DNA from 4 places in the Moritella yayanosii genome. Region 4 is predicted to be linked to each of the others. Evidence: predicted binding sites of a transcription regulator. Region 4 holds the regulator's gene; each other region holds the start of a gene.
What was found. The regulator sigma-54, encoded in region 4, starts transcription at its own class of promoters, with help from an activator protein. The targets are predictions, from matches to a motif close to GTTGGCACGNNNNTNGNNT.
Positions count from the first base shown of each region.

Region 1: the regulator sigma-54 is predicted to act here: its motif matches at 1,367-1,385, upstream of flgJ (flagellar assembly peptidoglycan hydrolase FlgJ).
Region 2: the regulator sigma-54 is predicted to act here: its motif matches at 1,245-1,263, upstream of flgF (flagellar basal-body rod protein FlgF).
Region 3: the regulator sigma-54 is predicted to act here: its motif matches at 1,517-1,535, upstream of flgB (flagellar basal body rod protein FlgB).

Region 1 covers NZ_LS483250.1:4,112,931-4,116,149, forward strand. The annotation lists gene MORIYA_RS19205 (flagellar basal body P-ring protein FlgI) at 127-1,263, shown strand; gene flgJ (flagellar assembly peptidoglycan hydrolase FlgJ) at 1,567-2,550, shown strand; gene MORIYA_RS19215 (FlgK family flagellar hook-associated protein) at 2,636-3,219, shown strand, end outside.
Region 2 covers NZ_LS483250.1:4,109,205-4,112,423, forward strand. The annotation lists gene flgE (flagellar hook protein FlgE) at 1-1,136, shown strand, start outside; gene flgF (flagellar basal-body rod protein FlgF) at 1,324-2,067, shown strand; gene flgG (flagellar basal-body rod protein FlgG) at 2,117-2,905, shown strand; gene MORIYA_RS19200 (flagellar basal body L-ring protein FlgH) at 2,953-3,219, shown strand, end outside.
Region 3 covers NZ_LS483250.1:4,105,864-4,109,082, forward strand. The annotation lists gene MORIYA_RS19160 (chemotaxis protein CheV) at 1-409, shown strand, start outside; gene MORIYA_RS19165 (CheR family methyltransferase) at 462-1,286, shown strand; gene flgB (flagellar basal body rod protein FlgB) at 1,600-1,995, shown strand; gene flgC (flagellar basal body rod protein FlgC) at 1,998-2,420, shown strand; gene MORIYA_RS19180 (flagellar hook assembly protein FlgD) at 2,434-3,144, shown strand; gene flgE (flagellar hook protein FlgE) at 3,170-3,219, shown strand, end outside.
Region 4 covers NZ_LS483250.1:3,313,069-3,316,287, reverse strand. The annotation lists gene lptB (LPS export ABC transporter ATP-binding protein) at 1-293, shown strand, start outside; gene MORIYA_RS15385 (RNA polymerase factor sigma-54) at 342-1,856, shown strand; gene hpf (ribosome hibernation promoting factor) at 1,888-2,175, shown strand; gene rapZ (RNase adapter RapZ) at 2,376-3,219, shown strand, end outside.

The DNA.
Region 1 (3,219 bases), 800 kb from region 4:
TACCATGTTGGTATGACAATTGCGACTTTAGCAATATATCGCCCATTATTTGCAGTTGTCATAATTTGGGCCGTGCTGAAAGACTTAATTAGAATAATGACAACCCTTATACCACAGGTTATTTAGATGAAATTATCAACTCAGATTACATTACAAAAAAACGTATTACTCGGTATGAGTATTATTTTTTTAAGCTTTTTTATGGTCACAATCAATTATGCACATGCTGCACGCATTAAAGATATCAGCTCTGTGCAAGGGGTCCGAGATAACCAATTAATCGGTTATGGTTTAGTAGTTGGTTTACCGGGGACGGGTGAGAAAAGTAATGCGTTTTCGGTACAAAGTTTCAAAACCATGCTGAGTAATTTTGGTATCACTATGCCTGATGGTGCCAAGGTTAAGATCAAAAACGTCGCGCCTGTTGCTGTGAGTGCGATATTACCTGCTTTTACTAAACCAGGACAAACGATAGATGTGACGGTGGCTGCTATCGGCGAAGCCAAGAGCCTACGTGGTGGTTTACTATTGCAAACCTTTTTAAAAGGTGCCGACGGTCAAGTATATGCACTAGCACAAGGTAGCCTGGTTGTCGGTGGTCTCGGCGTCGAAGGTAAAGATGGTTCAAAGGTGATCATTAATACCCCTACCGTGGGCCGTATCAGTAATGGTGCGATTGTTGAGAGAGAAGTTGCTAATCCGTTTGGTGATGGCGATTATCTGACATTTAACTTGCATCGAGGTGATTTTACCAACGCGAAACGTCTTGCTGATTCAATTAATAATCTGGTTGGTCCTAATACGGCTTATCCCATGGATTCGATATCAGTGCGGGTACTGGCGCCACGTGATATTTCTCAGCGTGTTGCTTATCTGTCTACATTGGAAAATCTTGAGCTAAAAATGGCAGACGAATCAGCAAAAATTATCGTTAATTCACGTACCGGCACGATTGTGATTGGCCAAAACGTGAGATTAAAACCTGCAGCGATCACGCACGGCGGTTTAACGGTCACCATTAACGAAACCCAAGATGTGTCACAGCCCAACGCGTTTGCTAACGGTGAAACTGTGGTCACCAATAAATCGACCATTAATGTGACGCAAGAAGATGCGCGTATGTTTAAACTTGATGCGGGTGCGACACTCGATGATTTGATCCGCGCGGTTAATCAGGTTGGTATTGCGCCGGGTGATTTAATGTCAATTTTAGAAGCGCTTAAAGATGCGGGCGCATTAGACGGACAGCTTATTATTATTTAATGGCGTTAAGCTACTTAAGCACTGTCATAACTTATTTTTATGAGCGCTATACCCGGTGATTGGGTATAGCGTTTTTTTGTATTTATTTCATGACATTGCCAGAGTTGGTTTAAGAATTGCATTGTTATATGTAAAGGTTGAGGTTAATACGTTGTTTTGTTTCAAGTTATTGATTGTAATTGTTTTATCAGTGACGGCTTAATGGCGGTAGCGTTCAATTATTAATTAAGTAATACGAATAACTGACTGAAAAATAATAACTATTGAAAATAATAATTGTCGAAAAATAGTAACGGGCTGGGTATGGATAATTCATTTAAAACCAATGTAAGCAGTAACGTCTTAGATACACATAATCTGGATGCTTTACGTAAACGTGCGCTGAATAATGATGAAACGGCATTGAAAGACGTCGCGAAGCAGTTTGAATCATTGTTTACCAATATGTTGATGAAAAGCATGCGTGCCGCGAATGCGGCATTTGAATCTGATAGTCCAATGAATAATAACTACACCCAGTTTTATCGTGATATGCAAGATAAGCAGATGGCGGCTGATATGAGTCAGTCAGGCGGTATGGGGTTAGCAGATGTAATTGTTCGGCAGTTGTCGAATGATGGCGGCAATTATATGCCAGCCTCGTCATTACAAGGGGATACTAACCCATTGCAGAATATTAAAGCCGTGAATAATGCGACAACTGTAGGCAAAGCATTACCGGAAGATAAAGAGGCTGCAGCAGTTGATGAGGAGGGAAAGTCTATTGATGGTGGTAAGCAAGAAAATGCCGCATTTTCGATGGCAGATGAAGCCCGTCCGATGCAATTCAACAGCCCTGAAGAGTTTGTCGCATCATTAGCCCCTTTTGCTGATTTAGTGGCGAAACGCTTGAATGTATCACCTGATGTGTTACTCGCTCAAGCCGCATTAGAAACGGGTTGGGGTAAGAAAGTATCAGCGGATAACAACGGTGGTAGCTCACATAACTTATTCAATATTAAAGCGGATAAACGCTGGGAAGGTGCGACGACCAGTGTCGATACCTTAGAGTTTTCCGACGGTATTGCCAAACGTGAAAAACATCAGTTTAGAAGTTATGAAGACTTCCAATCTAGCTTTAATGATTTTGCTGATTTCTTGCAATCCGGCGATCGTTATAGTGATGCATTACGTAATTCTGCAGATTCGGCACAATTCTTGAATGGTTTACAGAATGCGGGTTATGCAACGGATCCTAACTATGCAGCGAAAATACAAAATGTCATGAAGCATGATGCATTTAAATAACGCTATTAGTAGATCAGTCGCAAACAGTAAATGAATGAATAATCTTATTTCGGAGTGATATTCTGATGGTTGGAGTCGTAATCTGATGGCGAATTTATTACAAATCGGCACATCTGGTGTTTTAGGTCACCAGCAAATGCTTAACACCACAGGTAATAACATTGCGAATGTTAATACGGATGGGTATAGCCGTCAGCGCACTCAGCATAATTCTCAAATTGATAATATGGGCCTTGCTCGCTCTGATACTGGTCGAGAAATTAATCAGTTTGCGCAGGCTGAAGTCTTGCTTGATACCAGTAAATTTAATAATCGTGACAAATTTTTAACAGAAATAACCCGAACCGATCAGGTATTGTCTGATAGCTCGAATAATCTCGGTAGTGGGGTCTCAACATTGTTTGAATCTTTTCATACGCTCAATGACGATCCCACATCATTATCGACTCGGGAGTTAGCGCTCTCCGATGCCAAATCTCTCGTATCCAGTTTTAGTAGTGTTGGTAAACAGCTACAGTCACAGGTGAAAACCGCGAATAATGAGATCACCGCAAAACCGGATTTACTCAACGCCTTGATTAAAGAGATACAAGGATTAAATCAGCTGGTGATGATTGCCAATAATACGTCGCAAGGAGTATCGGGTACCTTACTGGATAAGCGTGATGA
Region 2 (3,219 bases), 800 kb from region 4:
GTGTGGCGACATCCCATATTGCGCAACAGTTCCAGCAAGGTAGCTTGAATTTTACCGAAAATTCGCTTGATTTAGCGATTAACGGTAATGGTTTTTTTGTTATGTCTGATGGTATGGAATCTATGGATCGTAACTATACGCGTGCTGGGGCGTTTAAACTGGATGCAAATAGTTTTGTCATTAACTCGGCGGGTAGTTATCTGCAAGTTTATGATGTTAATGATGACGGATCACCAAAAGCGGTGAGTATGGCGTCAACAAAACCGCTACAAATACCTGATACCGCGGGTGTGCCTGAATCAACGAGCAACGTTGATATAACGATGAATTTACCGGCGACATCACCTTCATTAGACCCCACTAAATTTGATCCTATTGATAGCGGAACTTATACCGCTGCGACCTCTGTCTCTATTTACGATTCGTTAGGTGAATCACATACTTTATCAACTTATTATGTCAAAGATGGTACCGCGGGGGCGCCTGCTAATTCCTGGTTGGAATTCAACTATGTGGATGATCAACCTGTTGATCTTGTTGGCGGGCAGGCTGTCGCTGCGGCTCCGGGAACACCGGTAAAACCGTTAGCAATGCAATTGACGTTTGATTCATCGGGTTTATTGCAACAGCAAACACCTGCGATCGCAGAAACCGTGCCGCTGGGGGGGGTCTTAACCAATGGTGCGGATACCACTCAGACGATTAAACTTAATATTAATAACCCGACTCAGTTTGCGTCTGCGTTTGAAGTTTCTAAGCTTGAACAAGACGGGGCGACAGTGGGTCGACTAACGGGGATTGATATTGGTCCGGATGGTATGGTCGCGGCGAGTTACAGTAATGGACGTAACGACAAACTGGGGATGATTGCGATGGCTAAGTTCGCCAATGAACAAGGCTTAAGCCAGACGGGCGATACGGGCTGGCGTGCATCACAACTGTCGGGCGCTGCGATTGCTGGCGAAGCCAACTCTGGTACCTTTGGTAAAATTAATTCATCAGCACTAGAGCAATCCAATGTTAACTTGACCAGTGAGCTGGTTAACTTAATTACGGCACAGCGTAACTACCAAGCCAACTCAAGAACGTTAGAGGTGAACTCTAAATTACAAGATACGATATTACAGATCCGTTAATGAAACGGGCTAGTAAGCCATATAACAAGCGGAATTATTCGACATGGGATTCACCGCAGAGGTACATTTTTTGATAAAAGCCAATCCTATTTAGGGTGGCTTTTTCATTTTGGCACTTTAATTGCTTTATTATTGGTATTAGATGGGTAATTAACAATTTCAACGAAAAGTGACAGAGGATTGACGAATGGACAATATGCTTTATATCTCGATGTCGGGTGCCAAAGAAAATATGAATGCATTGGCTATTCATGCCAATAACCTGGCCAATGTCAATACACATGGCTTTAAGGCTGATTTTGAACAAGCGCGTTCAATGCAAGCTTTTGGTGAAGGCCTGCCAACCCGTGTATTTGCTATTACCGAAAGTCCTGGGCAAGACTTTACGGGAGGGGCGCTACAACAAACGGGTAATGCACTCGATGTTGCACTCCAAGGCGACGGTTGGCTAAGCGTGTTGGATGATAAGAACAAGGAAGGCTATACCCGTAGCGGCAGTTTGCACATGAGTGCGACTGGCGAGTTATTGACATCGTCAGGCCGTTCTGTACTTGGTGTAAATGGTCCTATCGTGATCCCTGTACCCGTTGAACAAATAAAAATCCATGCTGATGGTCGTATCGAGATCCGTCCTCAAGGTGCACCAGCAAATGCATTAGAAGAAGTTGACCAATTAAAATTGGTTAACCCCGATGTACGAAATTTAGTTAAAGGTTATGACGGTCTGTTTCGACAGGCCGATGGTACGCCAGCTATTGTCGACCCTAATGTCCAAGTGATTGGTGGCGCACTTGAAACCAGTAATGTGAGTGCTATTGGTGAGCTCACCGGAATGATTAATCTGCAACGTCAATTTGAAATGCAGATAAAAATGATGAAAACAGCAGAAGAAAATGACAAAGCATCTGATTCGTTGTTACAAATCAGTTAACTTTTCACTGATGAGTCCCCAATAGTATAAATTAGACGAGGAAAGCATTATGAATCCTGCATTATGGATCAGCAAAACCGGCTTAGAAGCACAGCAAGCAAATATTTCAACGATTTCAAATAACTTGGCCAATGCCAGTACTGTTGGTTTTAAGAAAGAGCGTGCGATTTTTGAAGATCTATTGTACCAAGCAATAAATCAGCCGGGTGGCCAATCATCGCAAAATACTAAACTACCGTCTGGGTTAATGGTTGGTTCGGGTGCGCGGGTTGTCGCGATACAAAAAGATCATTCTCAAGGCAATATGTTAACTACGGATAACTCACTGGATTTAATGGTCAGTGGCCGTGGATTTTTCGAAATTGAAATGCCGGATGGCACGACGTCATATACCCGTAACGGTCAATTTACCTTAAATGATGAAGGGATTATCGTGACACCAGGCAGGGGGTATCCATTGCAACCCCAGATCCAAATACCGGCAGACGCACAAACCATTACCGTCTCGGAAGATGGTGAGGTCTCGGTAAGCTTACCTGGTCAAACAGATAACCAGACCGTTGGGCAAATTAATATTTCAGACTTTGTTAATCCCGGTGGATTACAGCCAATTGGACAAAACATGTATATTCAAACAGGTGCTAGTGGTGATCCGGTACAAGGTCTGCCAGGCAATGAAGGTTTGGGTAAATTAGTGCAAGGTGCGATTGAAACATCCAATGTAAACGTGACCGAAGAATTGGTCAACCTGATTGAAAGTCAGCGCGTATACGAAATGAACGCAAAAGTAATATCAGCGGTTGATGAAATGTTAAGTTACACCAATCAACAGCTATAACTTAACGGTTAGCCGTTAAAAATTAATTAATATCATCGAGAATTATAATGCGTAATTTTATCCTTGCCTTGTTTGTTTTTATCCAGCTAACGGGTTGTGCATCATTAGTTAAAGTAAAAGAAAATGTGGTCACTAACAATGAAGACGCGACCAAAACCGAAGATGCGCAAGAGCCTGCAGATGTGGCTGAAACACCACAGCAAGATTCGCCTGATTATGCACCAATTGTACCTGATGATAATCCAGTGCAAGCGAAAGTAACGGGATCGTTATTTAACCCGCTATATAACAATAATATTTTTTCAGATATTAAA
Region 3 (3,219 bases), 790 kb from region 4:
GAAAGCTATAGAAAAAGTGATCCTGGTTGTGGATGATTCAAGTGTGGCGCGTAACCAGATCAAAAAAGCCGTTTCTGATCTTGGTTTTAAGATAGTATTAGCCAAAGATGGTCGTGATGGTTTAAATCAGTTACGGAAAATGGCATTAGACGCACCTATCTCCGATCTGGTTGCTTTAATGATTTCGGATATCGAAATGCCGGTAATGGATGGTTATACCTTGACTGCGGAAGTCCGAAATGATCCGAAATTAAGTGATTTGTACGTTATCTTGCATACCTCATTAAGTGGTGTATTTAATCAGGCGATGGTGGAAAAAGTAGGAGCGAACGACTTTATTGCCAAATTTAATCCGGATGAGCTAGCGGGTGCGGTATTAAAGGCATTAAAAGCAGCTGACCCTAGCTAAGTGTTCTGTAATATTGAATACATATATTTTAAAATAGAAAGTGAGTAAAATAGTGCAAACATTGTCAAATGAAGTTTATACCCGTTTTAGTGAATTTCTTGAGATTCAGTGCGGTATTGTATTAGGGCAAAATAAACAATATTTAGTTAAAAGTCGTTTATTGCCACTATTGGCAAAACATAAGATGACAAATTTAACTGAGCTAGTACAAAAATCGATGACCATGTTAGCGCGGGATTTACGTAATGATGTTGTTGATGCGATGACCACCAATGAAACGTTATGGTTTCGTGACGTGTATCCGTTTGAATATTTACAAGCTAAGCTCTTACCTGAGTTTATCAATAAAGGTCAGCCAGTAAAAATATGGTCAGCGGCATCGTCGTCTGGCCAAGAACCGTTTTCAATTGCGATGTCAGCGATTGAAACGCAGGAAAAGCTCAAGCGTTTAGTGAAGCCTAATGTACAAATTGTCGGTACGGATATTTCACCAACCATGATTAAGTACTGTAAAGAAGGTATTTATGACCGTTTGGCACTTGGCCGGGGTTTATCTCCTGAACGTAAACGTCAGTTCTTTACGATATTACCTGATGATAAAATGCAGGTGAATCGAGACGTCCAGCAATTAACATCGTTTCGTGAAATAAATTTGTTAGAAAGTTATGCTTTGTTGGGCAAATTCGATATCATTTTTTGCCGTAATGTCCTTATTTACTTTTCACCAAAAATTAAAAGTCAGATCCTTAATCAATTTGCCGATTCATTAAAACCCGGCGGTTACTTATTTTTGGGCGCATCAGAATCCTTGACGGGATTAACGGATAAGTTTGAAATGATCCGTTGTAACCCTGGTATCGTATATAGACTTAAATAGCCTATTTTACTACAAGTTAACGTATGAACATGGATGTTCATTTATTGGCGGTGTCTGGCTCTCATACAGCGTCAAAAAACTGTTTTTGTCGTTTCACTGTACGACCTTACCCACAATAAATATTTACAAAGTCTATACCCACCTTTTTATTTAATCTTAAGTTGTTGATTTTAAATTATTTACATCCTATCCCACTATGATTTAAATAAAACCACCCTGTCGAATATCTTTTTGGCACATATGTTGCTTTTATAATTTGTATCATCGTAATTGTCATACGATTGATTACGATATAAATGTATAGGAGGCGTTCATGGCGATTAATTTTGATAATGCATTAGGTATACACCAATATACTCTCGGCGTAAGAGAACGCCGTGCCGAAGTGTTGGCCAGTAATATTGCCAATGCCGACACTCCGGGTTTTAAAGCAAGAGACTTAAGCTTTAAAGATGCCCTTGCTAGTGCAACCCAAGGTCGTAGTTTTAATTTATCAAAAACTAGTGAACGTCATATATCAGGTGGCCGGGGTATGGCTTCTGATGTCCGATATAGAGTCCCTAATCAACCTGATACAGGGGACGGGAATACCGTAGATGTGCAAATTGAACGTACTAGCTTTATGCAAAATAGCATGGAGTATCAGGCATCATTATCATTCTTAAGCAGTAAAATTCAAACTATGCGCAAGGCAATTAAAGGACAATAATTATGAGTTTATTTCGAGTCTTTGACATTGCTGGGTCGGCAATGAGTGCACAATCGGTGCGTTTAAATACCACCGCGAGTAACCTTGCTAATGCAAATAGTGTGAGTAGTAGCGCTGGTGAAACCTATAGAGCACGCTATCCTATTTTCCAAGCGCAATTAGATCAAGCTAATTTCGCACAAAATGAGGCAGTTGGCGTGAATGTTGCAGGGATTGTAGAGAGTGATGCACCATTAGTTAATGAATATAATCCAAACCATCCATTAGCTGACGAAAATGGTTATGTATATCGTCCGAATGTAAACATAATGGAAGAGATGGCAAACATGATTAGCGCATCTCGTTCATACCAGACTAACGTGCAAATAGCTGATTCAGCTAGGAAAATGTTAAGTAAGACATTGGCGTTAGGTCAGGGTTCATAGAGGGTATTTGGTTGTGACGACAATTAACAATAGTAATAATGTAGCTGACTTTAGCAGTCAGTTTAAAACTGAAAAAAGGGATGCGGCAGAGCAAGCGGCAGAGACTACCCGCAAAGAACTTGGTCAAGAAGACTTTTTTTCCTTGCTAACACAAGAACTGGCTTATCAAGACCCGTTCAAACCCGTAGAAAATTCAGAGATGGTGGCGCAGATGGCGTCATTCACTACCGCTGATGGTATTGCTAAAATGGGCAGCAAGTTTGAGCAGTTAACTGCAATTATGAGCTCAAACCAAGCGTTACAAGCTTCTAGTCTTGTGGGTACTAAGGTATTAGCACCAGCATCGTCAGCATTTTTATCTGCCGGCGAAAACGTGTCAGGGCGTATTGAGTTACCCCAGAGTGCGCCTAATTTACGCTTGCAAATTAGCAATCAAGTCGGTGAGGTGATTAACGTTATTAATTTGGGTGAGCAAAAAAGGGGGGCTGTGGCTTTTGAGTGGGACGGCACAGACATGAACGGCAATAAAGTGGCGGAAGGAAATTACCGCTTAAAAGCATCGGCGTCGATAGACGGCAATGCACAAGATCTTAAAGTCTCAAGTTTCCAGCATGTTGAAAGTGTCAACATTGGTAATACCGGCGGCGGTATTATTCTGAACTTGAAAGGAATGGGCAGTCTGCCACTGAGTCAAGCAACCGAAATTGCTGGTACTAAAACCTAATAAATTTATTGAATAAGGAAGTCTTATGTCATTTAACATCGCCTTGAGTGGGATCAACGCTGCTCAGAAAGACCT
Region 4 (3,219 bases):
GAGTTGAAATAGCCCGCGCACTGGCAGCTGATCCTAAATTCATTTTATTAGATGAACCCTTTGCGGGTGTTGATCCTATCTCGGTTGGCGATATTAAAAAAATCATTCAACATCTGCGCGACCGTGGTTTAGGGGTATTAATTACCGACCATAACGTACGTGAAACACTGGATGTATGTGAATACTCTTATATTGTCAGTCATGGGCACTTAATTGCGTCTGGCACTTCAGAAGAGATTTTATCCAACGCAAAAGTGAAAGAAGTATACCTTGGAGATCAATTCCGACTATAGTTTGATATTGATACATAGCCGCATTAAGGAAGAGAGAGTAGTCGTTAGATGAAGCCATCATTACAACTTCGTATGAGTCAAACTCTGGCAATGACGCCACAGTTACAACAAGCTATTCGATTATTACAATTATCGACCTTGGAGTTACAGTTAGAGATCCAAGAAGCGTTAGACAGTAATCCGCTACTGGAACAAGAAGATCCCAACACCACGCCGTCAAATGATGCAGAAAGTAGTGACGCACACAACGCGGATAACGCGGATAATAATGACGCGATTACCGATAGCAGCCAAATCGAAGTCAGTGATGCCCTCGCCAGTGATTCCATCCCTGATGAACTGCCTACTGACAGTAATTGGGATGACGTCTATACCCCACAAATACAAAATCACAGCGGCGGCAGTGCCGGTATTGATGGACTTGATCAGGTTTACCAAGGTGCAACCAGCGAAGGTTTATACGAACATCTTATGTGGCAAATGGAATTAACCCCATTTACTGATATCGATCGCGCCATTGCCGTCGCTATTATTGACGGCATCGATGATCATGGTTATCTCAATCAAAGCTGCGAAGAGATCCTGCACAGCGTGGTTCTCGGCCACCAAGAACACGATGATAATAACGAAGATCAACTGGAATTAGATGAAGTCGAAGCGGTATTAAAACGTATTCAACATTTTGATCCTATCGGTGTAGCAGCCCGCTCACTACAAGAATGTTTATTGATCCAACTTCGACATTTGCCTAAAAATACCCCTTGGTTATCAGAATGCCAACAAATAATTCAATCCCATATGGATTTATTGGGCAATCGCGACTACCGTCAATTAAGTCGTAAAACAAAATTAAAAGAACCACAACTTAAAGAGATCATGCAATTAATTCAGAGCTTGGAACCAAGACCAGGTAATGTGATTGATCAGTCGGAAGGGCAGTATGTTATTCCCGATGTATTAGTCAAGAAAAAAAATAACCAGTGGATAGTCGACTTAAATCCTGACATTGTGCCAAGATTAAGAGTGAACACTGAATATTCTCATCTGTCGACTGGTAAGCGTAATAGTAGCGATGGGCAGTTTATTCGCGCTCATGTGCAAGAAGCAAAATGGTTTATTAAAAGCCTAGAAAGCCGTAATGAGACATTATTAAAAGTAACAAAGAGTATTGTTCAACGCCAAGTAGATTTCTTTGAATATGGCGATGAAGCCATGAAACCTATGGTACTGAATGATATTGCAGAAGAAGTCGAAATGCACGAGTCGACAATTTCGCGGGTAACAACGCAGAAATTTATGCATACACCACGTGGTATTTTTGAACTTAAGTTCTTCTTTTCAAGTCACGTCAGTACGGACAATGGCGGTGAATGTTCATCCACCGCGATTCGGGCATTAATTAAAAAGTTGGTGGCGGCAGAAAATGCCATGAAACCACTAAGTGATAGCAAGATTGCTGATTTACTTGCTGCTCAAGGTATCAAGGTGGCTCGACGTACGATCGCAAAATACCGAGAAGCACTGAGCATACCACCATCTAATCAGCGCAAGAGTCTTTTATAGCACTCACCCTACCTTCATAAGGGAGACATATATGCAAATTAATTTAACCGGTAGACATGTAGACATTACAGATTCACTGAAAGATTACATTGATAGCAAGTTTTCCAAATTAGAGCGGCATTTTGAGCACATTAACAATATTCATGTGATCTTAAATGTCGAAAAATTACTGCAAATCGCAGAAGCAAAAATACATCTAAATGGGGGTGAAATCTTTGCCGTACATGAACATAACGACATGTATGCTGCAATTGATGGCTTACTGGATAAGCTCGACCGCCAAGTGATTAAGCATAAAGAAAAATTAATTCGCCATTAATTTTAGTCCACAACAAATAACCTAAAGGAAAAACCCTTTTCCTTTAGGTATTCATGTTCCTGACATAATTAAAACATATCATATCCAAATCAATTGCGGGATAATGAGCACATATTTTATATCGAGGACAGAGTAAAAATTAGCCAGCTAACTTTTACTCTGTCCTCGATATATTCGCTGCGCAGATGTGAGGACAAAAAATGAAGTTAATAATAGTCAGCGGCCAGTCCGGATCCGGTAAATCAATTGCATTACGGGTACTTGAAGATTTAGGCTACTATTGCGTAGACAACCTGCCAGTGACATTACTCCCACAACTACTGCAAACCTTAAATTCCAAAACTGAACAAGTAGCAGTCAGTATTGATGTACGTAATTTACCGAAAGAAAAACAAGAATTAAACGATATTATAGCGGAGCTAAAAGCCAGTACTGAACTAACCAGTTTATTTCTGGATACTAACCAATCTGTCCTTATTAAACGCTACAGTGAAACACGTCGCCTGCATCCATTAACAAAAGACGACTTGTCACTCTCGCAAGCAATTGAAATGGAACAACAGCGCTTACGTCCTTTAGCCTTACTTGCAGATCTGAAAATAGATACCTCTGAGCTTAATATTCATGAACTCAGTGAACAAATCAAAGAACGTATTTTAGGCAAGAAAAAAAACCAACTGGTCTTAGTCTTCCAATCATTTGGTTTTAAACATGGCTTACCAATGGATGCAGACTATGTATTCGACGTACGCTTTTTACCAAATCCACATTGGATCCCAGAATTAAAACCTTACACAGGGCTTGATGAACCGGTCATTAACTACCTCAGTCAACAACCGGAAGTGATCAGCTTTGCGCTGCAAATTGAAAATCTATTAACGACCTGGTTACCGCTGCTGGAAAAAAATAATCGCAGCTATGTTACTGTTGCTATTGGTTGTACTGGCGGCCAACATCGTTCGGTATTCATTGCAGAGAAATTAGCGAAATACTTTAAACAGCAAGATTACGTGGTACAGACTCGTCACCAAACGTTAGAAAAAA